3 regions of the Dryocola baronae genome follow, and region 1 is predicted to be linked to each of the others. Evidence: predicted binding sites of a transcription regulator. Region 1 holds the regulator's gene; each other region holds the start of a gene.

Region 1 (9,834 bases):
GCACGGCAGGCGCGCCGCTGGTGCTGGAAAGCAGCCAGCCGACGCTGCAGTTTGACTTCCCGGCGGATACCCAGCAGGCAAGCGTGACGTTCAACACCGAGCAGCACAGCCTGACGCTCGACGCTAACCATCAGGCCATCTTCGAGATACCGACCGCCCTTCTCGACGGGCCGTACAGCCTGACCGTTAGCTCAACCGACACCGCCGGAAACAGCCAGATGCAAACCGTCGAATTTACCATCGACACCTCGTCGGGCCAGATTCTGAAAGCGATGGCCGACGAGCCGAAGGAAGACCAGGTTGAAGCCTCACAGACGGGTAATCCTGCCGTAAATCAGCAGATCTTTGTTAACGAAGCAATGAGCTCGCTGCCGGTCGATGAATTAACCGACGGCGACCATCACGCATAACGGGGCTGAAAGCTCAGACGACATAACCTCTGCCGCTCCGGCGGCAGAGGCATAAGGAAATAGGTTCATGAATATCGATCTGTCCAGCTACGATCTCAAACTAAACGGAGCGCTGGCCTATATTGCTCGCAGCCACGGCTCGAGTATTGAAATTAATGACGAGCAAACGTCTATCGACCTTAAAGAATATGTTCAAGGCAACTTTGAGCACGATACGCAGATAAAAAACCATTTTCTGTCCCTCGGCCTGTCGATAAACAGCGTGTTTTTTTCACAGGCTGACGACCTGCTAAATGAAAGCATGCCGCTGCTGCTGTTGACCCCTTCGCTACAGTGGCTGGTTTGCGTCGGCTGCATTGAAGGGCAGCTACAGCTGGTAACGCCCGACCAGGAAACCGAGCTGGTTTCGCTTGAGCCGCAGGCGCTAAGGCAGCTCGCCGCCTACACGCTCCAGCCGCTGACCAACGTGGTCGACAGCATCCAGCTGGGCCATATCCTGAAAAAGGGGCTGAAGGAAAACAAAACCTTCTACGCGAAGTATTTTTTCTCTTCGCTGTTTATGGCGCTTTTCGCCCTGACCATCCCGGTTTTCAGCAACCTCTATTATGACAAGCTGGTGCCCAGCGCCTCCTATTCGTCGCTGTTTGGCGTCGCCGCCATCGTGCTGGTATTCATTATTTTTGAATTTCTGCTGCGCTCGTCAAAAGATATCTATCAGTCCATCGTTTCGCGCCGCGAAGATATCAGCATTGATGTCTCTTTTCTGGAAGCCCTTTTCTACAACGGAAAAAAAGGCGGCTCGATGTCCTCGGCGTTTATTTTGTGGAATGAATTTCAAAAAATTAAACCCGTCCTGCTCAACTCGCTCTTTCAGCGCGCCGCGGATATTCCCATATTTCTAATTTTCGTCATCGTTATTTATATCAACCTTGGCGTGCTGGTCGTCGTGCCGCTGCTTATTCTTGCCCTTTCGTTAGGCATGGCGTATCTGAATTACCGTTACACCAACGTGTTGATGGATCGGGTTAAAGACAACCAGTCCAACCGCAACGTGTTCATCACCGAAGTGCTTTATTCCATTCGCATGATCCACACGATGAACAACCGCAGCCTGATGACCAGCTGGGTGAACAGCTCCAACGAGCAGTCCTTCCTCAGCCTGCAAATCCGTAAAGCCAACGTGTTTTACCAAAGCGGGCTGGCGGCGCTGTCTAACCTCAATCAGATCCTGTTGATGCTGTTCGCCTTCTTTATGGTGATTCGCGGGGAAATTACTACCGGCGCGATTATCTCTTCGGTCATCGTTTCCGGGCGCATGTCCGGCATTATTTCCGGCATGTCGTCCACGCTGCTGACCGTGTTTACCTCGCGTAAAAGCATCAACGATCTGATGAAGATCTTTCTTCCGCAAACCGACCAGGAGCCGGTGGTTTTGCAAACCGTGGGGAGCGTAGAGGGGAATATTTCGCTTAAGGGCGTCAGCTATCAGTACGACCCGCAGACGCCGCTCGTTATCGATAACCTTAATCTGGAGATCCCTGCCGGGCAGAAAGTGGCGATTATCGGCGAATGCGGCGCGGGAAAAAGCTCGCTGATGTCGCTGCTTTCCGGTTTCTGCATGCCGACGCAGGGCGTGGTGATGTACGACGGTTTTAACACCCGCCACCTGGCGCAGAACTTCTACTCGCAGTTTATCAGCATGGTCACCAACCACGACGCGCTGTTTACCGGCACCGTGGAGAGCAACCTGCAGCTGAAGAGCGGCAGCGATCGTCAAAAAGTGGTCGCCGCGCTACAGGCCGCCCGCTGCGGTTTCGTGCTGCAACACCCGATGGGGCTGCGCTATCCGGTAAGCTTTATGGCCAAAAACCTGTCATCGGGCCAGAGCCAGCAGCTGCTTCTTGCGCGCAGCCTGAGCAGCGACGCCCGCGTTTTCCTATGGGATGAGCCGACCTCAAACCTCGACGAGCAGACCGAGCAGCATATTTTCGATAATCTCGACCAGTTCATCGGCGGGAAAACGCTGCTGATGGTGACGCACCGCCGCTACCTGTTGAAATACTTTGACCGTGTGCTGGTGGTTAAAAACGGCAAAGTGATCCGAGACTGCGCCCCGGATAAGCTGCTGGCACAGAACGCGCCGAAAGCGCAGGTGACGGTCGTACCGCTAAAATAAAAAAGGCCTCGAGCGAGGCCTTTCAGAGTGAAGATCATTTTCGGCGGATGGCGCTTCGCCCCGTTGTAGGGCGGATAAACGCAGCGCCATCCGCCGCAAGTTTCAGCCCTGGCAAAAAGCCCGCCACGTCCAACCCAAAGTCCGAGCCGTAGGGCGGATAAGCGCAGCGCCATCCGCCATTAAGCTCAGAACTTACCGGCTTTCGCAGGCCACCGCGCGGCGGCGTTTAAACACCCATCCCACCAGCAGCAGGGCAATCCACGCACAGCCGACGTACAGCGAAATGCGGGTTTCCGGGTGCCAGCCGATCAGCGCGATGATAAACACCAGGAACACGAGGCCAACAACGGTGGTTGCCACGCCGCCCGGCACCGGGAACTTCAGCTCCTTCGCCTCTTCTTTTGACAGCCTGCGGCGGAAGGCAATCTGGGAAAGCAGGATCATAATCCACACCCAAACCGTCGCGAAGGTGGCAAGGGACGCAATCACCAGGAAGACGTTTTCCGGCATGATGTAGTTGAGGTACACCGCCAGCAGCATGGCGAGGCTCATCACCAGCACGGTAACGAACGGAATGCCGTTGCGGGAAGTCTTAGCAAACACCTTAGGCGCGCTGCCCTGCTCCGCCATCCCGTGCAGCATACGGCCAACGCCGAACACGTCGCTGTTAATCGCAGAAAGCGACGCGGTGATCACCACGAAGTTCAGGATCCCCGCCGCGATGGTAATACCCATATGCTGGAAGGTCAGCACGAACGGGCTGCCGGAGGTGCCCACCTGGTTCCACGGATAAATGGACATAATCACAAACAGCGTGCCCACGTAGAACACCAGGATACGCAGCGGAACGGAGTTAATGGCGCGCGGAATGGATTTCTGCGGGTCTTTTGCTTCCCCGGCGGTGATACCGATGATTTCGATACCGCCGTAGGCGAACATCACCATCTGGAGCGACATCACCATGCCTATCCAGCCGTTGCTGAAGAAGCCGCCGTTGGTCCACAGGTTGTGAATGCCCGTCGCCTGGCCGCCGTTGCCGATACCCCAAACGATAATGCCGATCCCGGCAAGAATCATAATGATGATGGTGGCGACCTTAAAGAACGAGAACCAGAACTCCAGCTCGCCGAACACCTTGACGCTCATCAGGTTGACGGCGCAGATAATCAGCACCACGCTCAGCACCCACACCCAGTGCGGCACCGCCGGGAACCAGACGCCCATATAAATCCCGAACGCGGTGACGTCGGCGATGGCGACAATCAGAATCTCAAAGCAGTAGGTCCAGCCGGTAATGTACCCGGCAAGCGGCCCCAGGTTGTCCTGAGCGTAACGGGAAAACGAGCTGGCCGCCGGGTTATGCACCGACATCTCGCCCAGCGCGCGCATGATGATATAAGCCGCCACGCCGCCGATAATGTAAGCCAGCAGCACGCTCGGGCCCGCCATCTTGATGGCGTCTGCCGAACCGTAAAACAACCCCGTGCCAATTGCTGAACCCAGCGCCATAAAGCGTATGTGCCGGGTGCTCAAACCACGCTTGAGCTTATTCTGGTTTTCCATCGTTCCGTACACTCTCAACAAATAAAAAACCACGGAGCATTGCCCCGTGGTTAAACAACAAACAAATTTTTAGTGGGCGTTCGAAGTAACCTGTCGCCCTGCTGCGCGGTCCCAAACCACGGCGATGACAACCATCGCGACGGTCGGTAATACCCACGCTAAACCTTGATCCGCAAGCGGTAAGCGCGCAGTCCATGCTGGCAGCATATCGCTGATGGCCGAAGCCTTGATCCCGTCAATGATACCAAACAATGTGCTGATGAGCATCGCCGGTGCGATCACACGCGTTGAGTTGTGCCACCACGGACGGGTAAAGCTCAACACCACCAGCGCGATACATGGCGGATAAATCGCCGTCAGCACCGGAATGGAAACCTGAATCAGGTGGCTTAAGCCGAGGTTCGACACCACCATGGAGAACAGGCCGAGGATAAAGACCAGCGAGCGGTAGGACAGCGGCAGATACTGGCTAAAGAACTCTGCGCAGGCGCAGGTCAGGCCAACCGCCGTCACCATACAGGCGAGGAAAATCAGCGCGGCGAGGAAGAAGCTGCCCGCGCCGCCGAAGGTGTGCGCTACGTAAGCGTGCAGGATCGTCGCGCCGTTAGCGTTCTGGTCAGCAACCAGCGTCGCGCTGTCGGAACCCAGACGGAACAGCGTCAGGTAAATCAGCGTTAAGCCAACGCCTGCAATCAGGCCAGCCCAGATGGTGTAGCGCGTCAGCAGACGGGATTCGGTCACGCCGCGAGAGCGAGCGGCGTTCACAATGACGATACCAAACACCAGCGAGGCCAGGGTATCCATCGTCAGGTAACCGTTAACAAAGCCGTTGGAGAACGCCGCGTTCTGATAGGCTTCGGTCGCGGTGCTCACGCCACCGGCAGGCCACAGCAGCGCGCCCGCAGACAGCACCAGCAGCGCCACGATTTTCACCGGGGCCAGCACGTGGCCGACGGTATCCAGCAGCTTGCCGGGATAAAGGGAAATGCCGATAACCATCGCGAAATAGACCAGGCTGTAGATAAACAGCGGCAGCTCGCCCGCGCCGGTCAGCGGCGCAATCCCCACTTCAAAAGAAACGGTTGCGGTACGCGGCGTGGCGAACAGCGGGCCTACGGCCAGATAGCAAATCGTTGCCAGCAGCACGCCTGCGCGGCGGCCAATCGGCGAGCTTAGGCTATCAATGCCGCCGCCCACGCGGGCAATAGCGACGATGGTCAGCACCGGCAGACCTACCGCGGTCACCAGGAAGCCAAGAGAAGCCCACCAGACGTGCTCACCGGCCTGCAAGCCAACCATAGGGGGGAAAATGATGTTGCCCGCACCGACGAAGAGCGCAAAGGTCATAAAGCCCAGTGCGATGATGTCGCGAGATTTTAAATGATGGGTCATAAAATATTTGCAGCCTGTGGATGTGTGGTGTTGAAAGTATTCAAATTTTTCTGCCGTCCAGCGTGGCAAAAAAGTGGCAGTTGCAGATGACGACCGCAGAAAACACTGTTCCCGATCGGTGGCGAAGAATAGTTGGTCGAATTACCACGCAAATTCAGTCGTATGCTAATGCCAGGGGCGCAATTAAAACGCTTATAGCGTTTGAAGACAAGAAGGGATCCGGAAACCAGATTGATATCCTTAAATTAACCACAAACATAGTGGATAAATTCAATTATTAGAAATTATTATGGTGCATCATGCGGTCAAAACTTCGCCAGAAGACGCGTTTTGGTTAACGAGAGGGTAAAAAACGCGCAGCGGGAGAGAAATGGAAAGGGAGATTGACAGTTTTGGTCAATAAATGTTCAGCGCGCGTTAACCTGTTGGGCGAATAACGCAGGTCGGATAACGTAAGCCGAATACCGTAGGTCGGATAAGCGCCAGCGCCATCCGACGCAATCGTTGGACAGCGCAACTTCATTACTCCCCCGGCGCAATCAGCACCTTAGGTTGAATAACGTAGGTCGGATAAGCGCCAGCGCCATCCGACGCAATCGTTGGATAGCGCAACTTCATTACTCCCCCGGCGCAATCAGCACCTTAGGCTGAATAACGTAGGTCGGATAAGCGCCAGCGCCATCCGACGCAATCGTTGGATGGCGCTACTTCATTACTCCCCCGGCGCAATCAGCCGCTCGGGCAGCACAAAAGAAAACGTCGTCCCCTTGCCGAGCCTGCTTTCAATATCCAGCCGCGCCTCGTGATGGCTCAGGGCGTGTTTAACTATCGCCAGCCCCAGCCCGCTGCCGCCGGTCTGGCGAGAACGCGCTTTGTCCACGCGGTAGAAACGCTCGGTCAGGCGCGGAATGTGCTCCGCCGAAATGCCCGGCCCGTTGTCCGCCACGCTGAACTTCGCGCCCTGCGCCGTTTTGTGCCAGCTCACCGTAATGTGCGTGCCTTCCGGCGTGTGGTTTACCGCGTTGTAGACCAGGTTGGAGATGGCGCTGCGCAGCTGTTCTTCATTGCCGAACACGCGCAGCGACGGATCGACGTCAAACTGTAACGTCTGTTTCTGCTGGCTTAGCGTCTGCGCCTCGCGTTCCACGACGCGCAGCATCAGCGGTACGTCGATTTTTTCATTAAGCACCATCGCCGGCGCCGCCTCGATGCGCGAAAGCGTCAGCAGCTGCTTCACCAGCCCCTCCATGCGCGACGTCTGCTCGCGCATGGTGCCAAGCGCTTTATCCCGCAGCGGCCCTTCCAGGCTCTGGTCCTGCATCATCTCCAGGTAACCTTGCAGCACGGTTAAAGGCGTGCGCAGCTCGTGGCTGACGTTGGCAAAAAAGTTGCGCCGCGCGCCTTCCAGCTGGTGCATCTGCGTCACGTCGCGCGCGACCAGCAGCCACTGCTCGTCGCTGTAGGGCATCACGCGGAATTCCAGATGACGACCGTTATTCAGCACCAGCGTCAGCGGGCGAGTGAACTCTTTGGCGGTCAGATAGCGGGTAAATTCGGGGTAGCGCAGCAGGTTTAAAATATTCTGCCCGTTATCGTCCGGCCAGCGCAGGCCGAGATGCTGCTGCGCCAGGCCGTTGCACCAGAAAATCGTCCCTTCATGGGTAGTCAGCACCACCGCGTCCGGCAGGGATTCCGCCCCGCTGCGAAAGCGCTTAATCAGGCTGCCCAGCTCCTTGCGCCGCTTTTTATTGCGCAGCTGCATCTGATGCAGGCCGTAAAGCAGGGGTTCCCAGCTGCCGCGCCCCGGCGGCGGCGTCATGCTGCGGTCAACCCACAGCCACCAGGACAGGCGCAGTAAATTCCAGAAATGCCAGGCCAGCAGCGCAACAACCGCGCCGAGTAAAAACCAGGGAAGATGGCCGAAAATCAGCCCGAGGATGGCGGCCGGGATGCAGCAGAGCAGCAGCTCCAGCACCAGCCTTTTCCATGACAACCGTTCCAGCACGCGTCACACTCCTTTTGGGAAACTAAAAACGGGTCGAAAAGCGATAACCCGTGCCGCGTACCGTTTGTACCATGCGGTCGTGACCGCTCGTCTCCAGCGCCTTGCGCAAACGTCGGATATGCACGTCCACCGTGCGATCCTCAACGTACACATTGGTGCCCCACACGTGGTTAAGCAGCTGCTCGCGGCTGTAAACGCGCTCCGGGTGCGTCATAAAAAAGTGCAGTAGCTTGAATTCGGTCGGGCCCATATCGAGCGGGTTTTCGCCGGTCATCACGCGGTGCGAGGACGGGTCGAGGCTCAGCCCCTGCATTTCGATAACCTCTTCCACCGCCATCGGCGATATACGGCGCATCACGGCTTTGATACGCGCCACCAGCTCTTTAGGGGAAAACGGCTTGGTGATGTAGTCGTCGGCGCCCACCTCAAGGCCGCGCACGCGGTCTTCTTCTTCGCCACGGGCGGTCAACATCATTACGGGGATTTCACGGGTCAGCGCTTCGCGCTTGAGGTGTTTAATAAACTGAATGCCGGAACCGCCGGGTAGCATCCAGTCCAGCAGAATCAGGTCGGGGAAAGGCTCAATTAATAGATTTACCGCACTGTCATAGTCTTCTGCTTCTACCGGCTGAAAACCGTTTTGTTCGAGCACAAAGCTCACCATTTCGCGAATTGGAGCTTCATCTTCTACGACTAAAATGCGTCTTGCCATGATTTACCCTGTTGAAAAGAGGCCGACTCTTAGTGATTGTGCGCCAGTATGCGTCAGATTTGTTACAGATTTATGAAAAGTATGACGGCCAGATGACTCAACGTTTTTAATTATGACGTGTCGATGGGCCGTGGGCAGCGACTCCTTTATAATCCCCCTCACGCTTTTTTGCCACAGGACGGATTATGCGCATCATCCACACATCGGACTGGCACCTCGGTCAGAACTTTTACACCAAAAGCCGCGGGCCGGAACATCAGGCTTTCCTCGACTGGCTGCTGCAGGCTGTCGTTCTTCATAGCGTGGATGCGATAATCGTGGCGGGCGATATTTTTGATACCGGCTCGCCGCCGAGCTACGCCCGCGAGCTGTACAACCGTTTTGTGGTGCAGCTGCAAAGCACCGGCTGCCAGTTGGTGGTACTCGCCGGAAACCACGACTCCGTGGCGACGCTCAACGAATCCCGCGAGCTGCTCGCCTGCCTGAACGCCCGCGTTATCGCAAGCGTACGGCACGACGCCTGCGAACAAACTTTAGTCCTGAATAAGAAAGACGGCACGCCGGGCGCGATCCTCTGCCCGATCCCGTTCCTGCGCCCGCGCGACATTCAGAGCAGCCGGGCGGGGCTTAGCGGCCATGAAAAACAGCGCTCGCTGATGGAAGCCATCACCGAACATTATCAGCAGTGTCACGCCGCGGCCGTCGCCGCGCGCGGCGAGCAGAAGCTGCCGATCATCTCCACCGGGCATTTAACCACCGTCGGCGTCACCAAAACGGACGCGGTGCGCGACATCTATATCGGCACGCTCGACGCCTTCCCGGCGCAAAACTTCCCGCCCGCCGACTACATCGCGCTTGGGCATATCCATCGCGCCCAGCTTATCGGCGGCACGGAACACATTCGCTACAGCGGCTCCCCCATCCCGCTCAGCTTCGACGAAACCGGCAGGCCGAAAAGCGTTTACCTGGTTGAATTTGCCGACGGCGCTTTAAAAGAAGTGACCGCGCTCCCCGTTCCCGTCAGCCAGCCGCTGGCGGTGATAAAAGGCTCGCTCGCTGAAATCGAAAAGCAGCTGGAACAGTGGCGCGACGCGGCCCCGGAGCCAAAGGTCTGGCTGGATATCGAAATCGCCACCGACGAATACCTGCACGACATGCAGCGCCACATCCAGCAGCTCACCGAAAGCCTGCCCGTAGAGGTTGTGCTGCTGCGCCGCAGCCGCGAACAGCGCGAACGGGTCATCGCCCGCCAGCATAAAGAAACGCTGAGCGAGCTAACCGTGGAAGAGGTGTTTGAGCGCCGCCTGGCGCAGGAAGAAACAACCGAAGAACGCTCCCAGCGCCTGCGTACCCTGTTCGCACAGACCGTAGCAGGCCTGCACGACGCGGAGGAGCAAGCATGAAAATCCTCAGCCTGCGCCTGAAAAACCTCAACTCGCTGAAGGGCGAGTGGAAAATCGACTTTACCCAGGAGCCGTTCGCCAGCAACGGCCTGTTTGCCATTACCGGGCCAACCGGCGCGGGGAAAACCACGCTGCTGGACGCCATCTGCCTTGCGCTCTACCACAAAACGCCG
Region 2 (9,834 bases), 810 kb from region 1:
ACACTCAAACAGACGAATGATGGTGAGTTTCATAAGGGAGCTAACCAAAAAGCGGGAAAACCCCGAGTGTAACCAATTTATTTGCCTCAGACGCTTTATCTTTTTTTCGCCTCTCGGCAGCCGAATACATTATGTGACAAACCTCAGGCAGTTCGAAACGCGTCAGATTGAAAAGTGTTCAGTATAAAACCCTGAAAGCCAGTGAATTATTCCGCTCTTTGTACCGCTATTTTATGCTGAAAATGGTGCTTTTTTTTGTTTCACTCTGCTCAAATACAGAATAATATCTCTGCTTAATCGACTGAAAAATAGAGCTTTTAGTCGAAAAAATTGTAAATTTTAGCGCTAAGCCATTAAAGGCACTGGTAAAAATCGTTTTTGATTACAAAAAGTACAGCGTGCTTTTTAGCCAGCAAAAAACCACAAAATCACGAAACAAACGGGGATTGAACGGATGAAAATGAACGCGAAGACATTACTCGCCGGGATCGTTGCTTTGGCGGTGTCTCACGCGGCAGCCGCTGCAGATATTAAAGTTGCTGTTGTCGGGGCGATGTCCGGCCCGGTCGCGCAATGGGGTGACATGGAGTTCAACGGTGCACGCCAGGCGATCAAAGACATCAACGCGAAAGGCGGCATCAAAGGGGACAAACTCGTCGCGGTTGAATATGACGACGCCTGCGATCCAAAACAGGCCGTTGCCGTTGCCAACAAAATCGTTAACGACGGCGTGAAGTACGTTATCGGCCACCTTTGCTCATCCTCGACCCAGCCCGCGTCTGATATCTACGAAGACGAAGGCATCCTGATGATCACCCCTGGCGCGACCAACCCAGAGCTGACCAGCCGTGGCTACCAGATGATCATGCGTACCGCAGGCCTGGACTCCTCCCAGGGGCCAACCGCATCTAAATATATTCTTGAGCACGTGAAGCCCGCGCGCATCGCCATCATTCATGACAAACAGCAGTACGGCGAAGGTCTGGCGCGTTCCGTTCAGGACGGCCTGAAGAAAGCCGGTGCGAATATCGTCTTCTTTGACGGCATCACCGCAGGCGACAAAGACTTCTCCACCCTGGTTGCCCGTCTGCAAAAAGAAAATATCGACTTCGTTTACTACGGCGGCTACTACCCGGAAATGGGCCAGATTCTGCGCCAGGCCCGCGCCGTTGGCCTGAAAACCCAGTTCATGGGGCCGGAAGGCGTGGGCAACGCGTCGCTGTCTAATATCGCTGGCCCGGCCGGTGAAGGCATGCTGGTGACTATGCCAAAACGCTATGACCAGGACCCGGCAAACAAAGCTATCGTAGACGCGCTGAAGGCCGAGAAAAAAGACCCAAGCGGCCCGTACGTTTGGATCACCTACGCGGCGGTCCAGTCTCTGGCGACCGCGCTTGAGCGCACCGGCAGCGCAGAACCTGCTGATTTAGTAAAAGATCTGAAAGCAAACGGGGCTAAAACCGTGATTGGGCCGCTGAACTGGGATGAGAAAGGCGATCTGAAGGGATTCGAATTTGGTGTCTTCCAATGGCATGCCGACGGTTCGTCCTCCGTGGCGAAATAAACACCCGTCGTCTTTCAGGTTGCAGACGCGTTGGCTGCGTTCACTTACCCGAATCACTTAGTTTACTAAGCTCATCGGGATTCGTTCACAAGCCGCCTTCCTGCAACTTGAAATCCATTGGGTATTGACCAGTCACCATGGGTCATCCCACCTTCCGGGCGCAAAACCCGGAAGGCATTTGAAAGGTTAAGTTATGTCCGAGCAGTTTCTCTATTTCCTTCAGCAGATGTTTAACGGCGTCACGCTGGGCAGCACCTATGCGCTGATCGCCATCGGCTATACCATGGTCTACGGCATTATCGGCATGATCAACTTCGCCCACGGCGAGGTGTATATGATTGGCAGCTACGTCTCGTTTATGATCATCGCAGCACTGATGATGATGGGCATTGATGCGGGCTGGATGCTGGTCGGGGCGGGTTTCATCGGTGCGATTATTATCGCCAGCGCCTACGGCTGGAGCATCGAACGCGTGGCCTACAAGCCGGTGCGTAACTCCAAGCGCCTGATTGCGCTGATCTCCGCCATCGGGATGTCCATCTTCCTGCAAAACTACGTCAGCCTCACCGAAGGCTCGCGCGACATCGCGCTGCCAAGCCTGTTCAACGGCCAGTGGGTGCTGGGCACGAGCGAAAACTTCACCGCCACCATCACCACCATGCAGCTCGTTATCTGGGTCGTGACGTTCCTCGCGATGCTGGCGCTGACGCTCTTCATCCGCTATTCCCGCATGGGCCGCGCGTGCCGCGCCTGTGCCGAAGACCTGAAAATGGCGAGCCTGCTCGGTATTAACACCGACCGCGTGATCTCGCTGACGTTCGTGATCGGCGCGGCGATGGCGGCGGTTGCGGGCGTACTGCTCGGCCAATTCTACGGCGTAATCAACCCGTACATCGGCTTTATGGCGGGCATGAAGGCCTTTACCGCAGCGGTTCTCGGCGGCATCGGCAGCATTCCAGGGGCGATGATCGGCGGCCTGATTCTGGGCGTGGCGGAAGCGCTGACCTCGGCCTATCTGAGCACCGAATATAAAGATGTTGTCTCCTTCGCCCTGCTGATCGTGGTGCTGCTGGTGATGCCTACCGGTATCCTGGGCCGTCCGGAGGTCGAAAAAGTATGAAACCGATGCACATCGTCTTTTCCGCGCTTTCCGCCGTTATGTTCTTCGTGCTGGCGGGCGTCTTTATGGGCGTTCAGCTGAGCCTGGACGGCACCAAACTGGTGGTCAACAGCGCCGAAACCGTGCGCTGGGAATGGGTCTGGATCGGCACCGCCGTGGTGTTTGTGTTCCAGCTTCTGCGCCCCCTGTTCCAGAAGGGCATGAAGAGAGTCACCGGGCCGAAGTTCGTGCTGCCCGCGCTTGACGGCTCCACGCCAAAGCAAAAAATCTTCCTGTTCGCGCTGCTGATCCTCGCCGTCGCCTGGCCGTTTATGGTGTCACGTGGCACGGTGGATATCGCCACGCTGACCATGATCTACATTATTTTAGGCCTCGGCCTGAACGTGGTCGTCGGGCTGTCCGGCCTGCTGGTGCTGGGCTACGGTGGCTTCTACGCCATCGGCGCGTACACCTTCGCGCTGCTTAATCACTATTACGGACTGGGCTTCTGGACGTGTCTGCCGCTGGCGGGCCTGGTATCCGCCGCCGCGGGTTTCCTGCTGGGCTTCCCGGTGCTGCGCCTGCGCGGGGACTACCTGGCGATTGTGACGCTCGGCTTCGGGGAAATCGTTCGTATTCTGCTGCTGAACAACACCGAAATCACCGGCGGCCCGAACGGCATCAGCCAGATCCCAAAACCGACGCTGTTTGGCCTGGAGTTCAGCCGCACCGCGCGTGAAGGGGGCTGGGACACCTTTAGCAACTTCTTCAACGTCGCCTACAACCCCGGCGACAGGATTATCTTCCTTTACCTGGTGGCGCTGCTGCTGGTCGTGCTGTCGCTGTTCGTGATTAACCGCCTGCTGCGCATGCCGCTGGGCCGGGCGTGGGAAGCGCTGCGCGAAGATGAAATCGCCTGCCGCTCGCTGGGCCTGAATCCGACGCGCATCAAGCTGACGGCGTTCACCATCAGCGCCGCGTTCGCGGGCTTTGCCGGCACGCTGTTTGCCGCGCGCCAGGGCTTCGTCAGCCCGGAATCCTTCACCTTCGCCGAATCGGCGTTCGTGCTGGCGATTGTCGTGCTGGGGGGTATGGGCTCGCAGTTCGCCGTTATCCTCGCCGCCATCCTGCTGGTGGTTTCCCGCGAGCTGATGCGTGACCTGAACGAATACAGCATGCTGGTGCTGGGCGGTCTGATGGTGCTGATGATGATCTGGCGTCCGCAGGGCCTGCTGCCGATGACCCGCCCGCAGCTTAAGCTGAAGAAAGAGCAGGTTGAACAAGTGAAAGGAGAGCAGGCATGAGTCAGCCACTGTTATCTGTAAACGGCCTGATGATGCGTTTCGGCGGCCTGCTCGCCGTTAACAACGTTGCGCTCGAGCTGCATCCACAGGAAATCGTCTCGTTAATCGGCCCGAACGGCGCCGGTAAAACCACGGTGTTCAACTGCCTGACCGGCTTCTACAAGCCAACCGGCGGCACCATCATGCTGCGCGACCAGCATCTTGAAGGCCTGCCGGGCCAGCAAATCGCCCGCATGGGCGTGGTGCGTACCTTCCAGCACGTGCGTTTGTTCCGTGAAATGACGGTGATCGAAAACCTGCTGGTGGCGCAGCATATGCAGCTGAAAACCGGCGTGTTTTCCGGCCTGCTGAAAACGCCTGGCTTCCGCCGTGCGCAAAGCGAAGCGCTTGACCGCGCCGCCACCTGGCTTGCCCGTATCGGACTGCTGGAGCAGGCAAACCGCCAGGCGAGCAACCTGGCGTATGGCGATCAGCGTCGTCTGGAGATCGCCCGCTGCATGGTGACGCAGCCGGAAATCCTGATGCTCGATGAGCCTGCAGCTGGCCTTAACCCGAAAGAGACCCACGAACTCGATGAGCTGATTATGGAGCTTCGTAACCACCACAACACGACCGTGCTGCTGATTGAGCACGACATGAAGCTGGTGATGGGCATTTCCGATCGTATTTACGTGGTAAACCAGGGAACGCCGTTAGCCAACGGCACGCCGGAGCAAATCCGCAACAACCCTGACGTTATCCGCGCCTATTTGGGTGAGGCATAGAGGCATAAATGGAAAATATAATGTTGTCTTTTGACCAGGTAAGCGCCCACTACGGCAAGATCCAGGCGCTCCACGAGGTCAGCCTGCACATCAAACAGGGTGAGATAGTGACGCTTATCGGCGCGAACGGCGCGGGTAAAACCACGCTGCTCGGTACGCTGTGCGGCGACCCGCGCGCCACCAGCGGCAAAATTACCTTTGATGGCAAAGATATTACCGACTGGCATACCGCGCGCATCATGCGTGAAGCGGTAGCGATTGTGCCCGAAGGCCGCCGCGTGTTTTCACGCATGACGGTGGAAGAAAACCTGGCGATGGGCGGCTTCTTCGCCGAGCGCGACCAGTTCCAGGAGCGCATCAAGCGCGTCTACGAACTGTTCCCGCGCCTGTATGAACGCCGCATCCAGCGTGCGGGCACCATGTCCGGCGGCGAACAGCAGATGCTGGCGATTGGCCGCGCGCTGATGAGCCAGCCGCGCCTGCTGCTGCTCGACGAGCCGTCGCTCGGCCTCGCGCCGATCATCATCCAGCAGATTTTCGACACCATCGAACAGCTGCGCAAAGAAGGCATGACCATCTTCCTCGTCGAGCAGAACGCCAACCAGGCGCTGAAGCTCGCCGACCGCGGCTACGTGCTTGAAAACGGCCACGTGGTGCTGGAAGACACCGGCGACGCGCTGCTGGCTAACGAAGCGGTGCGTGCGGCTTATCTCGGCGCATAAACCTGCTTATAGTTTTAAAAAGATGTAAGCAATCAATAAAAAACCGCAGAGCTGAAGCTTTGCGGTTTTTTATTATTTTTCAAGATGCATATTTTTATATTCGTGCCACTTTTCCCATCACCAGGAATAATTTTGGCTATGGCGTTTGTAGGCTATTTATTTCCGGCATAGCGCATCATTGATAAAGGGCGTGCCCGTAGGGTGACTGGAATCGTATGTTGCCCACGATTTCCTATCACTATCCCCCGGGGAATATCTATATTGCCATCTGAACGCCATTGAAGCTGGCTGAGTTCTAATATTTCCCAACCAACAGGCTTACCGAGGCCCACACAATCATTTTTATTGCCGGCAGCTTTGCCCCGTCCTAGTGAAATCATTGAGTGAATCAATGTATTACCGTTAAAGAACCCAATGGCATGTCCCTGCGGTAATCCCTGCATGGCATTTTTACCCACAATTCGTGAATCTGCTATGGTCACCATGTCTCTTCTCCCGGCGAGAAGATTAAACTCAGCTAAATCAATAATATTTGCTTTCAATGCGCAATACCTAACTGCATCCCAGCACATCAAAGCTGAAAGCTTCAGGTACCCTTCACCTTTGGTTTGGGCGGCAATTCGGGCGAAGTTGGCTGCGTATAAATCTAAGTGATTCATTTCCAATATCCTTTTAAAAATGGCTGTTTATTGTATTTGCATTCCCCATAAGTTGTAAGTTTATGATGATTTTCTGCTTATTTATTTCCCCCTTCCCTGTCACCATTTTGTAACCTAATGCGTATTTTTCTATCATTCGCGCGTGTCATATTGTGTTGCGAACAAAAACGCGTGTTTTCGATCTGCTTGCCGATTGGGGCTACGCGCTTGATAACGGCCACGTGGTGCTGGAAGACACCGGCGACGCGCTGCTGGCTAACGAAGCGGCTCGCAGCGCTTATTTGGGCGGCTAGTCTTGCCGTTAAAAAAGTTTATTTTTTAATCTAAATTAAAGCCGCCGTGTTAATTTAACAGGCGATTTTTAATTGCCGATACCTTATTAAGACGACAAGGAGTGCGTCATGAAGCGCCTGTTGATAACTATCTTTTTTTGCCTTTCCGCCGTCGCACCCGCGCTGGCCTTCGATAAAAGCAACGATTTCGATCCTGCCGATCCCTCTATCTGGCAAGAACAGCCCCCAGAACTTACCGCTGAACAAAGTCAAAAGCGGTGTGAGTTCTTCCAGTCATCGGTTTGCCCTGAGGCGGGGAGTAACCATTCCGACATCGAACGTGAAAAGCGGCGCCGTGAAGATAAGCGTCGATATCAGGAAATAGATAAAATACGTAACCGCTGATGCCTCGGGCGGTGTGTTGCTCTACCGCCCTGTCTTTTAACTGTCATTTTTCTGTCACCTCCCGGTTATTTTTCTGTCATTCGCGCGTGTCATGTTGTGTTGCGAACAAAATCGCGTGTTTTCGCGCTTTTAGCCACATAACAAGAGAGATAAGACATGACTGCATCGTTACGACGTACAGCCCTTTGCATGGCGCTTGGATGTGCACTCAGCAGCAACGCATTCGCCGCAACCTCCATTCCTTTCTGGCATTCGATGGAAGGGGAGTTAGGCAAAGAAGTGAATTCTCTGGCGACCCGCTTTAACGAAACCCACCCTGATTACAAAATTGTCCCGGTCTATAAAGGCAACTACGAGCAGAACCTGGCGGCGGGCATCGCGGCATTCCGCTCCGGTAACGCCCCGGCTATTTTGCAGGTCTACGAAGTGGGCACCGCCACCATGATGGCTTCCAAAGCGATCAAGCCGGTGTACGAAGTGTTTAACGATGCGGGCATCAAGTTCGACGAATCCCAGTTTGTGCCAACGGTTTCCGGTTACTACACCGATGCGAAAAGCGGCCACCTTCTTTCCCAGCCCTTTAACAGCTCCACCCCGGTGCTGTACTACAACAAAGACGCCTTCAAAAAAGCCGGTCTGAACCCTGACCAGCCGCCAAAAACCTGGCAGGAGCTGGCGGAGTACACCGCCAAGCTGAAAGCGGCCGGCATGAAGTGCGGCTACGCCAGCGGCTGGCAGGGCTGGATCCAGATTGAAAACTTCAGCGCCTGGCACGGCCTGCCGGTCGCCACCAAAAACAACGGCTTCGACGGCACCGACGCGGTGCTGGAATTCAACAAGCCGGAGCAGGTTAAGCACATCGCTCTGCTTGAAGAGCTGAACAAGAAGGGCGACTTCAGCTACTTTGGCCGCAAAGACGAATCCACCGAGAAGTTCTACAACGGCGACTGCGCGATCACCACCGCCTCTTCCGGGTCGCTTGCCGACATCCGCCAGTACGCCAAATTCAACTACGGCGTGGGCATGATGCCGTACGACGCAGACGTGAAGGGCGCGCCGCAGAACGCCATCATCGGCGGGGCCAGCCTGTGGGTAATGCAGGGTAAAGACCCGGCGACCTACAAAGGCGTTGCCGAGTTTATGCAGTTCCTCGCCCAGCCTGAAATCGCCGCGGAGTGGCACCAGAAGACGGGCTACCTGCCGATTACCACCGCCGCTTACGATCTGACCCGTAAACAAGGCTTCTACGACAAAAATCCAGGGGCGGATATCGCCACGCGCCAGATGCTGAACAAGCCGCCGTTGCCGTTTACCAAAGGCCTGCGCCTGGGCAACATGCCGCAGATTCGCACCATCGTGGACGAAGAGCTGGAGTCGGTGTGGACCGGGAAGAAAACGCCTCAGCAGGCTTTGGACAGCGCGGTTGAGCGCGGGAATCTGCTGCTGCGCCGGTTTGAGCAGTCAACGAAGTCTTAATCGTAATTGTGTCGGATGGCGCTCCGCTTATCCGACCTACATTTTCTGCCCGTAGGGTGGATAAGCGCACGCGCCATCCACCGCTACTGTTTACAAGAGTTGCCCTATGTCCTCATCTCGTCCGGTGTTCCGCTCAGGCTGGCTTCCCTACGCGTTAGTGCTCCCGCAGCTGATTATCACCGTCATCTTTTTCATCTGGCCCGCGGGCGAGGCGCTGTGGTATTCGCTGCAAAGCGTCGATCCCTTTGGGCTTTCCAGCACCTTCGTCGGGCTGGACAATTTCCGGCAGCTGTTTCACGACGGCTACTATCTCGACTCGTTCTACACCACGCTGATTTTCAGCGGGCTGGTGGCGGGCAGCGGCCTGCTGGTGTCGCTTTTCTTCGCGGCGCTGGTCGATTACGTGGTGCGCGGCAGTCGCCTTTACCAGACGCTGATGCTGCTGCCCTATGCGGTTGCCCCGGCGATTGCGGCGGTGCTGTGGATCTTCCTGTTTAACCCCGGTCGCGGCCTGCTCACCCACGTGCTGGAGCAGTTTGGCTACCACTGGAACCACGCGCAAAACAGCGGCCAGGCGATGTTCCTCGTGGTATTTGCCTCGGTGTGGAAGCAGGTAAGCTACAACTTCCTGTTCTTCTTCGCCGCCCTACAGTCTATTCCCCGCTCGCTGGTGGAGGCCGCCGCGATTGACGGCGCAGGGCCGGTGCGCCGCTTCTTTAAGCTGTCGCTGCCGCTGATTGCCCCGGTGAGCTTCTTTCTGCTGGTGGTCAACCTGGTTTACGCGTTCTTCGACACCTTCCCCGTTATCGACGCCGCAACCGGCGGCGGCCCGGTGCAGGCCACCACCACGCTTATCTACAAGATCTATCGGGAAGGTTTTGCCGGACTCGACCTGTCGGCGTCGGCCGCGCAGTCCGTCGTGCTGATGTTCTTAGTGATCGTCCTGACCGTGGTCCAGTTTCGCTTCGTGGAACGTAAGGTGCGCTACCAATGATTGAGAACCGTCGCGGGCTGACTATTTTCAGCCACACCATGCTGATCCTCGGCATCATCGTGATCCTGTTCCCGCTGTACGTCGCTTTTGTGGCGGCCACGCTTGATAACAAAGCGGTGTTCGAAACGCCGATGACGTTGATTCCAGGCGGCCACCTGCTGGAAAACATGACCAACATCTGGATTAACGGCGTGGGGGCCAACAGCGCGCCGTTCGGCCTGATGCTGTTCAACAGCTTCGTCATGGCGATGGTAATCACCATCGGCAAAATCACCGTTTCGATGCTGTCGGCCTTCGCCATCGTCTGGTTCCGCTTCCCGCTGCGCAACCTGTTCTTCTGGATGATTTTTATCACCCTGATGCTGCCGGTTGAGGTGCGAATCTTCCCGACGGTGGAGGTGATTTCCAACCTCAAGATGCTCGACAGCTACACCGGCCTGACGCTGCCGCTGATGGCGTCGGCCACCGCCACCTTCCTGTTCCGCCAGTTCTTCATGACGCTACCCGACGAGCTGATGGAAGCGGCGCGTATCGACGGCGCGTCGCCCATGCGCTTCTTCCGCGACATCGTGCTG
Region 3 (9,834 bases), 1.2 Mb from region 1:
CGGCATCGACGCGGGCGCAACGGGCATCGAGGCGGTGAAGGGCGTGCAGGCAAAAACCATGCACGACGCCACCGCCAAAGACGACACCCGCTACGGCACGCTTATCGACCACAATATCGTCGGCACCACCCACCAGCATATTTATAACTTCCGCCTCGATCTGGACGTGGACGGCGAAAACAACAGGCTGGTCGCGCTCGACCCGGAGGTGAAGCCGAATACCGCAGGCGGCCCGCGCACCAGCACCATGCAGATTAACCAGTACGACATCTCCACCGAGCAGCAGGCCGCGCAGAAGTTCGACCCCGGCACCATCCGCCTGCTGAGCAACACCCGCAAAGAGAACAGGATGGGCAACCCGGTTTCCTATCAGATAATCCCCTACGCGGGCGGCACCCACCCGGTGGCTACGGGCGCGAAGTTCGCCCCGGACGAATGGATTTATCACCGCCTGAGCTTTATGGATAAACAGCTGTGGGTAACGCGCTACAGCCCGGACGAGCGCTATTCGGAGGGCAAATACCCGAACCGTTCCGCGCACGATACGGGTCTCGGCCAGTACATCAAAGACAACCAGGCGTTGGATAACAGCGACGACGTGGTGTGGATGACCACCGGCACCACCCACGTCGCCCGCGCCGAAGAGTGGCCGATCATGCCAACCGAATGGGTGCACGCGCTGCTCAAACCCTGGAACTTCTTTAATGAAACGCCAACGCTTGCCGAGGCGGGGAAGCAGAATAAATAGGCCGCTACGTTTGATCGCGCTGACGCTTATCAAACCTACGTACAGGGTGCATCATTCCCTTACCTGATTGTTGACGCCATGTTACAAAAGACGCGCATAAACTACGCTTATGGCAATCTAAACAGGAGAAAAACCAATGCAGGACTGGAACCCGGCGCTGTATTTGCAGTTTGAAGCGGAACGCACCCGCCCGGCGGCCGAGCTTGCCGCGCGTATCCACTCGCCCGACGCACGGCACATTTCGGATTTAGGCTGCGGCCCCGGCAACAGCACCGCGCTGCTGCATCAGGCGTGGCCGCAGGCAACGATCGCCGGGCTGGACAACTCGCCCGCGATGCTTGAAAAGGCCCGCGCGGCGCTGCCCGGCTGCACGTTTGAGCTGGTGGATATCGCCGAATGGCGGCCTGCCGTGAAGCAGGACGTGATTTACGCCAACGCCTCGCTGCAGTGGCTGGGCAACCACCGCACTCTGTTTCCTCATCTTGCTCATCAGCTTGCGGAGAAAGGCGTTTTAGCGGTGCAGATGCCGGATAACTGGCAGGAGCCAACGCATGTGCTGATGCGCGAGGTGGCCGCAGAGCTGGGCAATCCCCCGGCCGGACGTGAGGCGCTGCTGAGCGCCAATGACTATTACGACCTGCTGGCCCAGGCGGGCTGCCTGGTGGATATCTGGCGAACCACCTACTTTCACGTGATGCCTTCGCACCGCGCGATTATCGAATGGCTAAGCTCCACCGGGCTGCGGCCCTACCTTGCCGGTCTTGACGCCATCCAGCAGGAAGCATTTCTGGAGCGCTATCACCACCTGTTGCAGCAGGCCTACCCGACGCAGGCGGACGGCAGCGTGCTGATGCTATTCCCGCGTTTGTTTATCGTCGCGCGTAGGGTTTAAAAGCTAGCCTCGGCCTGCGGTAGCCCGATACCAGACCGCCGCCTGCAGGCAGAGGATATAGCCGAACATTTCGGTACCCTCCTCGACCATATTTTTCACCAGCCGGTTGTAGCCGTCGAGCATCAGCCCCTGCCACAGCTCGTGCATGCCGAACAGGCGGGAGAAGATCAGCACGCAGAGCAGGCCGGAGAGCATCATGCCGTAGGCGGGGTGACGCATGAACGCGGCCAGCCCCTCAAGCGCCCTTTCCCTGTTGCTGAACGCGTAGACAAGACAGGCGACGGCGGTCGCCAGCGCGAACCAAACCCAGGAGCCGTGGGCAAGCTCATCAAAGGCGAAATCGAGTTCGCGAATTAACATGCAGGTGAAAAAACCGCCGATAAGTACGCTTACCGGGCGACGGGATGGGACTTTCCTGGCGTGTGCGAAAAACAGCAGCGCTATTAAAAAGAGGATGCTTTCCTGGGCAATTTCGGTGAAGGAGTTTTCGCGGACAAAATCGTGGAACCAGATAACGTCGCTAAACAAAATGAGCAGGCCTAAAACAACGGCAACGACGCTAATAATAACAAACAGCAGGCGCTTCAAAATAAAATTAATAGGCATAAGTCTTTCTAATTATAAAAAGGACATTATGCCTAATATTGACGGCAGGATATTCGCCATCCGTGCTCAAAGCCAAAGGTGAGCGCGCCAGGCCGCACGGGGCGGCCTTCTCACAGCAAATCAACGGCTGGCAATATACTCTAACCGGCGCGCGCGCAGCGCATCGTAACACCAGTTATAAACCACGGTGTACGGCAGGAAGAACAGGAAGAAACCTATTTCGACCATAAAGGCTTTCAGCAGGGAAATATCCAGCATCCAGGCCGCCAGCGGCAGGCCAATTAATATAAACCCGCCTTCAAATCCCAGCGCGTGAGCGATACGCAGCGGCAGACGGCGTTTACGCCCGATCGGGAAAAATTTATCAAAGCCGGCGTTATAAATAACGTTCCAGACCATGGCGACGGTGGAGAGCATAATAGCCAGCGCCCCCATCTGGAACAGCGGCTTGTTCATGATCCACGCGGCGGCGGGCGCGCAGATTGCGATTGCGATGACTTCAAAACCTACCGCGTGAACGACGCGTTCGGTGAACGATCTTTTTTGGGAATGCATAGTGATTAACTCCAATAGTGGTGCCATGCGCCCTATTCTCATCGCAATTACTGATACAATGAAATGAATAGCCATCGATAAAAGCGATAGATGATGCAATATTCTCCTGAATCCCTTGAAGCCTTTCTGCAGGCCGTGGAAACCGGTTCGTTTTCGGCGGCGGCACGCAAGCTGAAGAAAAGCCAGTCCACGGTCAGCACGGCGATTGCTAATCTCGAAGCCGATTTGGGCATCGTGCTGTTCGACAGAAGCAGCCGCCAGCCGGAGCTGACGCCGCAGGGGCACCACGTTTTACCCTACGTGCAGTCGATACTCGCCGCCAGCGAAAGGCTGGACGAGGTGTCGGTGCGCCTTGCCGGGAACGTCGAGCCGCGCCTGAGCTTTGTGCTGTCTGACGTGTGGCAGACCAGCCACCATGAATCAATTCTCAAACGCTTTTCGGAGCGCTTCCCGGAAATCGAGTTTGAATGCCTGATCGCCGAAGACGAGGACGTGATTGATTTGATTCAGTCCGGGCGAGCGCACGTCGGCGTGCTGCGCGTGCAGGAGCGTTATCCAATGGACGTGACGGTCGCGCGCCTGCAGGTGGGCGCGCAGATGTCCATCTACATCCACAGGCAGCACGCGCTTGCCGCGCTGAAAACGGTGGAGATGGAAACGCTACACACCTTCCGCCAGCTTTGCCTGAAAACCTATAAAGACCCGTCGCGCAACTCGGGCGGCGGGCCGTTCTGGTCGTCCCCGTCGCTGCTGATGCTGCTGGAAATGGCGGAACAGGGCTTCGGCTGGGGCATCCTGCCGCGCTGGCTGGTAGAGCAGTTTGGGCACGACGTTCTTCAGGAGCTCACCGTGCCGGGCTGGCCGCAGCTGATTGACGTTGACGTGATGTGGTCGAACAAAGCGCCGCCTGGTGCGGCCGGGCGTTGGATTATCGACCAGTTGAGGGCGCAGCGGGCCTGACCTGAGGGGGGCGTCTGTGGTACACTAACCTTCCCGGAGAATTTTTACGATGAAGTCAGACGACACGCTGGACTGGTACCCCGCCCAGCTGCCCCCGGTCAAAATTATCCTTGGCAACGCTGTCCTTGAAGTCAGCAAGTCAGGCCGCCCGATCAATACCCGCACGCTTCTTGAATATCTGCAGGTCACCCAGTCTCAGCAAAAACGCCGCGACGATAAGGTTGCTATGCAGACCGCGATCGACGTTTTGCGCGATAACCAGAGATTACACGGCAGGAACTGAGCGATAGGCGCGGATCGCCTGCCCGGCTCGAACATTTGGTAACCGGATGCGTGGTACAATGGCACTCGTTCTCTCAGAGGCTACCCGTCATGTCATTCTTCGCTGATGCAATGAATCGTATCAATGACAAAAGTACGACCACCGTTACCTGCCCGCAGTGCGGTAACAAATCCAAACAGCCGAGCAGCAAAATCCAGCGTGGTCAGGCGATGCTTTGCCCTGGCTGCAAAGCGCTATTTGTCATTACCCGTTAAGGTATTCCGTCTGCTGGCGTTCTCCAGCAGGCGCTGAAAAGAGGGGCTGTGTGGCGAAGCGATAATGTGGAAGGGGGATAGCTAAGGGTTAAGTGATTTGTCGGGCGAAAAACGCGGTGCTGTCCGCCCGGCATAACCAATATCAATGAATACCAAGACGGTAGGCGTGGGAGATCTCTTCGCGCAGTTCGAGGGAGGTCAGCTCCATCAGGTCGGCAAATTCCAGCTTGAGCTGGTTGAACCGAATCAGGTACTGGGCTGGAGTCAGGGTTTCTTCTTCCCGGCGGAGATACTCAAACGCAAGCGCGGTTGGGGTTATGTCAGTATTCATTGCAATCCTCAGTCTTTTCGTTGTGAAAACGTAATAATCATATCACGAACGGACTGCTCAAAAAACCGACTATTTATACATCACACAACTCTCTCAAAAATCATAAGCAGCGGGGCCGCCCACAACGGCAGGCAGCCCCGGCGCTTTACTTCAGGCTTTCAGGCAGTTTGATAACCCACAGCTCGTTTTGCGATTCCGGTTTTTCCAGCGGCTTCAGCGCGATTTTGGCCGCCACCGCTTTGCCGTCTAACGTCAGGTGGCCCTTGCCATCCACTTCATAATCATCGGCTTTTTTGCCGCTGGCGTCGGGATTGTCCAGCACCGACCGTAGGCCAAAGTCGTTATCGTTGATGACGGCGATGGTCTGGTTATCGATAAGCGTCATCCCTTCAGCCTTTTCCTGCTGCCAGCCCAGCCTGCGTAAATCGAGGACTTCTTTTTTCTCCGCGAGCCGGATGCCGCGTTCTTTAAGCTGCTGCGCGTCGTTAAACTCGGGCGCTTTCTCCTTATCGAAGGCGCTAAGATCGCTCGCCTGAGCGAGGTCAACCACGTAGACCAGGTTGCGCATAACTTTGTTTTTATCGCCGCCCTGCTCAATCAGCAGGATGCGATGGTCGTCCAGCGCCACGATGTCGCCAATTTTTGCATCCTTCGCTTTTTTATAGACGTCGGCGTCAATCGGGTAGCCGTACATCGCGGTTTTGCCGGTGGCCGGGTCGATGCTCACCAGGCGGGTAAACAGCGCGCTGTTTTTGCTCTTGCCGTCAATGTCCAGCGTGCTTTGCACCGCCGCGATGATGCGCCCGTCCGGCATGCGCGTGATGCCCTCAAAGCCACGGTTAGCCTGACGCCATTTGATGATGTTCGGCAGACCGCCCGCCACGCCCTGCTCGCCTTGTTCCGCCTGCGGGCCGTACTTCTTAAGGATTTTGCCGCTGGCGTCAATGTTCACGATAAACGGGCCGTATTCGTCGCACAGCCAGTAGCCGCCCTTACCGTCCGGCGTGATGCCTTCGGTGTCCAGCCCGCGTTTATCGCCAGGCAACGTCTGCAGGGCGTCATCCAGCGCGATTTCATTGGTCGCACCAATCAAACCTTCCGGCAGCGGCAGCCCGCCGATCGGCCCCTGCTCGTCGTGCAGCGCGTGCGCGTCAATTGCCTGCGCCTTGCCGTCGCCCACGCGAATGGTCATAAGCAGCGGCGTGAATTTAGGATTGGTGAAGATCTTGGAGTCTTTCTTACCGGCCTTTGGCGAGTCGGCGTTTGGGCCTCGGTCGGTCACGGTGGCAAAAATCAGGTCGTTGCCGTCTTTACGGACAAACTGCAGGCCGGAGCCGACGCCAACCGGCAGGCCGTTCGGGAATGCGCTGGCGTAGGTTCCCTTGTATTCAACGCTGTCACCCTGCGGGAAAGTGACAACGTAACGGTCAACCTGCGCGTCCTGCGCGTGGCTCAAGAGAGGAAACAGGCAGGTGAACATCAGGGCAATGGGCTTTAATTTCATGTTTTTTATACGCATCCAGGGATTGAAGTCACCGTTTTATATAGCAGCTACATGACACAAATATGACGTTTATTCCTCTTTAACTAGCAAGATCTTTTGCCTTCTGCCGATAAATCTCTTGAGCAGTACAGCTTCACGTTCTTTGATGACGTGAATGATATTTTTTCATGTTTAAGGATTTACCATGTCAGTCAGGCGTTTTTCTATTCTCGTTTTCAGCATCCTGCTTTTCATTTTTTTAGCCAGCACCGCCTCGAACATCTGGTCCTTAACCCGCAGCAACCAATCCCTTGATGACGTTAACCGCGAAATCCGCGTCGTGCTGTCGGTTATCGATCCGATTAACCACAGCCGCACCATGCGCGTGCGCGCCATGGAGGCGATGGAGGAGATGCAGCGCGGGCGTACCGAGCAGGCGCAGCTTGCGCTGGACGGCGCAAGAACGGTGTTGGGCAAAGCCAACGGCGCTTTCCAGGCCTATTTGCAAGCGCCGAAGCAGCGCGGCGAACAGCCGCTTGCGGACGCCTATCAGGCCGCGTTTCTTGCCTACCGTGAACAGGGTTTACAGCCGCTGCTGGATGCCGCAGCCGCAAACGATCGCCAGCGCGTTAGCGAGCTGGTCACCGCCACCGTTCCCGCGCTCGACAAGCAGTATGAAGTCGCGCTGGATAAGCTGCTGGCCTTCCGCGAGCAGTACGCGCAGCAGCTCAACAAAGGCGCTCAGGACAGCTTTAGCTCGAGCCTGGTGACGATTGCCCTCTTCGCCGTGCTGTTTGTCGCGATTCTGGCGGGAATTTATATCCTGCTGAAAACCCGCCTGCTCAACGAGCTGGACAGCGCGCGGCGGCACTGTAGCGAAATCGCCGGCGGCCAGCTGCACACGCCAATCGTTGCCAAATCTAACGACGAGGTTGGCGAGATGATGCGCACGCTTGAGAAGATGCGTCAGTCCCTTGCGCATATCATCGGCCAGGTACGCGAGTCCAGCCAGACCGTTGCCTACGCCTCGGAAGAGATCGCGGCGGGCAACACTGACCTCTCTTCTCGCACCGAAGAACAGGCCGCGTCGCTGGGGGAAACCGCCGCCAGCATGGAGCAGCTTACCGAAACGGTGAAGCAGACGTCAGAAAACTCCCGTCAGGCAAACAGCCTGGCGGACGGCATGCTGATCGCGGCCAACGACGGCAACGCTATCGTCGGGGAAGTGATTGATTCGATGCGTAATATCGAGTCCAGCTCCGGCAAAATCGACAGCATTATCAGCATCATCGAAGATATCGCCTTCCAGACCAATATTCTGGCGCTTAACGCGGCGGTGGAAGCGGCGCGCGCGGGGGAACAGGGTCGCGGGTTTGCGGTTGTCGCGAGCGAAGTGCGCAACCTTGCCCAGCGTTCGTCCGTGGCGGCAAAAGAGATCAAGGAGCTAATCGAACTGTCCGGCGAGCAGGTCAATATGGGCAGCGCGCTGGTGAACAAGGCCGGGGAAAGCATGATGCGCATTTCAAGCGCCATCAAGCAGGTGACGGATCTTATGGAGCATATCGCCGTGTCCACCAGCGAGCAAAGCCGTGGCATCGAGCAAATTAACCTTGCGGTGGTGCAGATGGACGTGGTGACGCAGCAGAACGCCGCGCTGGTCGAGCAGGCATCGGCGGCGGCGATGTCGCTGAAGGAGCAGTCGCAGACGTTAAACAAGACGGTGGCGGTGTTTAAACTAGCGTGATGTGAGGCGGGTGGCGGTTTGTATAGCGGCCCCGGGTGGATATTTGAAATGTCGGATGGCGCTACGCTTATCCGACCTACGGTAAGATGAGGTAGGTCGGATAAGCGTAGCGCCATCCGACAAGGTAAACGTCATCGTCCCCCAAAACGCTACCATCCCCGCTCGCCGATAAGGTGCGATAACGCCGTATCGTTTTGCAGCATTTGCCAGGCCTCCGTGACCTGCGGCGGAATATCAACGTGCACGATAAAGTCCCGCCCCTGCGGCCCGTAGCCCTGCAAATCATCCCGGATGCGCGGAATCTCGCCGAGGATCAGCGAGAGATAGCGCGCGACCGGCCACATGCCTTTTTCATCCGGCGTGAAGCGCGTTGTGCGCTCGTCGCTTTCTATCACCGGCGTGATGCCGGGCCAGCTCAGCCACTGCGGCCGGTGCGCTTCGCCCTGCCAGACGCGTTCAAAGGTGGCAAGCGTGCGGCGCTGCATGGTCGGGTCCTGCACGACGATGACGCTTGCGGGCGTTAAGCCGCGCTCCGCCATCGTGCGCCGGGTAAAGCTGGCGTTCTCGCCGCAGTTGGTGGAGCGCTCTTCGGTGATGACCTTGTCCGCCGGGATTTTCCAGAACTGCGTGGCGATATCCTTCAGGATGGCCGCTTCCGCCCGGCCGGTTGTCGGAAGGGTGTTGTAGCGCGGGTGTTCGGCAATCGCACCGTATAAAAACGTCGTTGAATGGCCGATGCCGCCGGTAATTAACAGCGGGAGTTCTCCCGTCGCGGCAAGTTCGCAGGCCGCGTCCACGGTTGGGATCACCGCGTTACCCGCCAGCACAATGAGTTCGGCTTCGTCTGCCCTGGGCCTGTCTGCAAAATCGTTACGGGCAAGCCACTGCCCCAGGGTGTTAATCGCGCCGATGGTTGTTGCCCGTAAGGCCGGGAAAGTTGTCGTCAACATAACCCCTCCGTGTCAAAAAAACCAATGCGTATCATATATCAACCTCATGAAGGTCGATATCGGAGGGTGCCTAAAGTGGCGAGCGGGAATGGGGCGATGACGTACCCGTCGGGCGACGGGTACGTGAGTCTGAATTAAGCGCTTGGCGCGGCTTCTGGCTTGCTGTCGTCGTCAGCGGGCACTTCTTTAAACATCGGCTTGCTGCGGGTCACGGCGTACTCCACGGCCTTGGCGCTGTCCGCCGTGGTGGTCAGCTCCACCGGCGCGACGCTGACTTTGCCGACCAGGGATCTGGCGTAGCCGCCAATCTTGTAGGTGCCCTTCGGCAGGCGCAGCGCTACGCTTTCGCCAACCTTCAGCGCGGCCGCATCTTTGCCGTCTACGGTAATGAAAACGGTGGTGCCATCATCGGTACGTGTCCATGCATGTTCAACGGTGACGAGCGTCTCACCGGTAGTAAAATCGGCTGCCGGTTCGCCCGTGACGGGTTTAGCGCAGCCCAAAAGAGAAAAAGCCGCGAGTGCGGTAAGGGTAAAACGATAACTCATTGATATTTCCTGCGGGGTTAGTTATTTCTCTGTAATCCAGCGCATGAAGCTTTTTGACCCTTTCGAACGGCTGAGTTCGGCTTCGGCAGCTTCAAGCCTGCGGCTCAATGTTTCACATAGCGAATAATTATGCTGGTTATCGATGCGCTCCTGCTCAAGCGCGGCACGAAGCACAGACACCTCGGCTTCCAGGTTATCAAATGCCAGCGCACGATTTTGCGCGGTTTCGGCCATCTCGTCCACACTCTGTTGCAGACTGAGAGTTTTCTGGTGCAGCGCATCCGCACGCAGGCGGCTCGCCTGTGATTCACCGAGGCTGTCGTCGAGGCTGCTTTGCAGGTCTTTGTTCTTGCCGGTCAATTCGCCGATGTCGTTTTTCAGCACGTTGATATAGATCTGATGCGCCTGGAGCGCCTGTTCATAGGCGGTGCGCGCCGCGTCCCCTTCCGCGCCGGTGTCGTGAATCTGCTGCTTCAGGGC

Evidence for each region. The regulator PhoB, encoded in region 1, activates phosphate uptake and scavenging genes when phosphate is short. The targets are predictions, from matches to a motif close to CTGTCATAAAACTGNCNNAT.
Region 2: the regulator PhoB is predicted to act here: its motif matches at 6,819-6,838, upstream of ugpB (sn-glycerol-3-phosphate ABC transporter substrate-binding protein UgpB).
Region 3: the regulator PhoB is predicted to act here: its motif matches at 6,185-6,204, upstream of ACSPHG_RS12715 (esterase-like activity of phytase family protein).

What each region holds. Positions count from the first base shown of each region.
Region 1 covers NZ_JBINNY010000001.1:3,926,591-3,936,424, forward strand. The annotation lists gene ACSPHG_RS18560 (Ig-like domain-containing protein) at 1-410, shown strand, start outside; gene ACSPHG_RS18565 (peptidase domain-containing ABC transporter) at 478-2,586, shown strand; gene proY (proline-specific permease ProY) at 2,779-4,149, opposite strand; gene brnQ (branched-chain amino acid transporter carrier protein BrnQ) at 4,219-5,541, opposite strand; gene phoR (phosphate regulon sensor histidine kinase PhoR) at 6,254-7,546, opposite strand; gene phoB (phosphate response regulator transcription factor PhoB) at 7,569-8,258, opposite strand; gene sbcD (exonuclease subunit SbcD) at 8,444-9,661, shown strand; gene sbcC (exonuclease subunit SbcC) at 9,658-9,834, shown strand, end outside.
Region 2 covers NZ_JBINNY010000001.1:4,733,298-4,743,131, reverse strand. The annotation lists gene panM (aspartate 1-decarboxylase autocleavage activator PanM) at 1-33, opposite strand, end outside; gene livK (high-affinity branched-chain amino acid ABC transporter substrate-binding protein LivK) at 455-1,564, shown strand; gene livH (high-affinity branched-chain amino acid ABC transporter permease LivH) at 1,758-2,684, shown strand; gene ACSPHG_RS22450 (high-affinity branched-chain amino acid ABC transporter permease LivM) at 2,681-3,967, shown strand; gene livG (high-affinity branched-chain amino acid ABC transporter ATP-binding protein LivG) at 3,964-4,731, shown strand; gene livF (high-affinity branched-chain amino acid ABC transporter ATP-binding protein LivF) at 4,740-5,453, shown strand; gene ACSPHG_RS22435 (hypothetical protein) at 5,606-6,112, opposite strand; partial or broken gene ACSPHG_RS22430 (branched-chain amino acid ABC transporter ATP-binding protein) at 6,298-6,405, shown strand; gene ACSPHG_RS22425 (hypothetical protein) at 6,514-6,789, shown strand; gene ugpB (sn-glycerol-3-phosphate ABC transporter substrate-binding protein UgpB) at 6,946-8,265, shown strand; gene ugpA (sn-glycerol-3-phosphate ABC transporter permease UgpA) at 8,372-9,259, shown strand; gene ugpE (sn-glycerol-3-phosphate ABC transporter permease UgpE) at 9,256-9,834, shown strand, end outside.
Region 3 covers NZ_JBINNY010000001.1:2,694,134-2,703,967, forward strand. The annotation lists gene tynA (primary-amine oxidase) at 1-748, shown strand, start outside; gene tam (trans-aconitate 2-methyltransferase) at 885-1,640, shown strand; gene ACSPHG_RS12685 (hypothetical protein) at 1,644-2,246, opposite strand; gene ACSPHG_RS12690 (multidrug/biocide efflux PACE transporter) at 2,367-2,801, opposite strand; gene ACSPHG_RS12695 (LysR family transcriptional regulator) at 2,895-3,761, shown strand; gene ACSPHG_RS12700 (hypothetical protein) at 3,811-4,044, shown strand; gene ACSPHG_RS12705 (YnfU family zinc-binding protein) at 4,134-4,298, shown strand; gene ACSPHG_RS12710 (YdiH family protein) at 4,441-4,629, opposite strand; gene ACSPHG_RS12715 (esterase-like activity of phytase family protein) at 4,775-6,133, opposite strand; gene ACSPHG_RS12720 (methyl-accepting chemotaxis protein) at 6,318-7,856, shown strand; gene ACSPHG_RS12725 (YdcF family protein) at 8,006-8,806, opposite strand; gene ACSPHG_RS12730 (hypothetical protein) at 8,941-9,354, opposite strand; gene ACSPHG_RS12735 (coiled-coil domain-containing protein) at 9,376-9,834, opposite strand, start outside.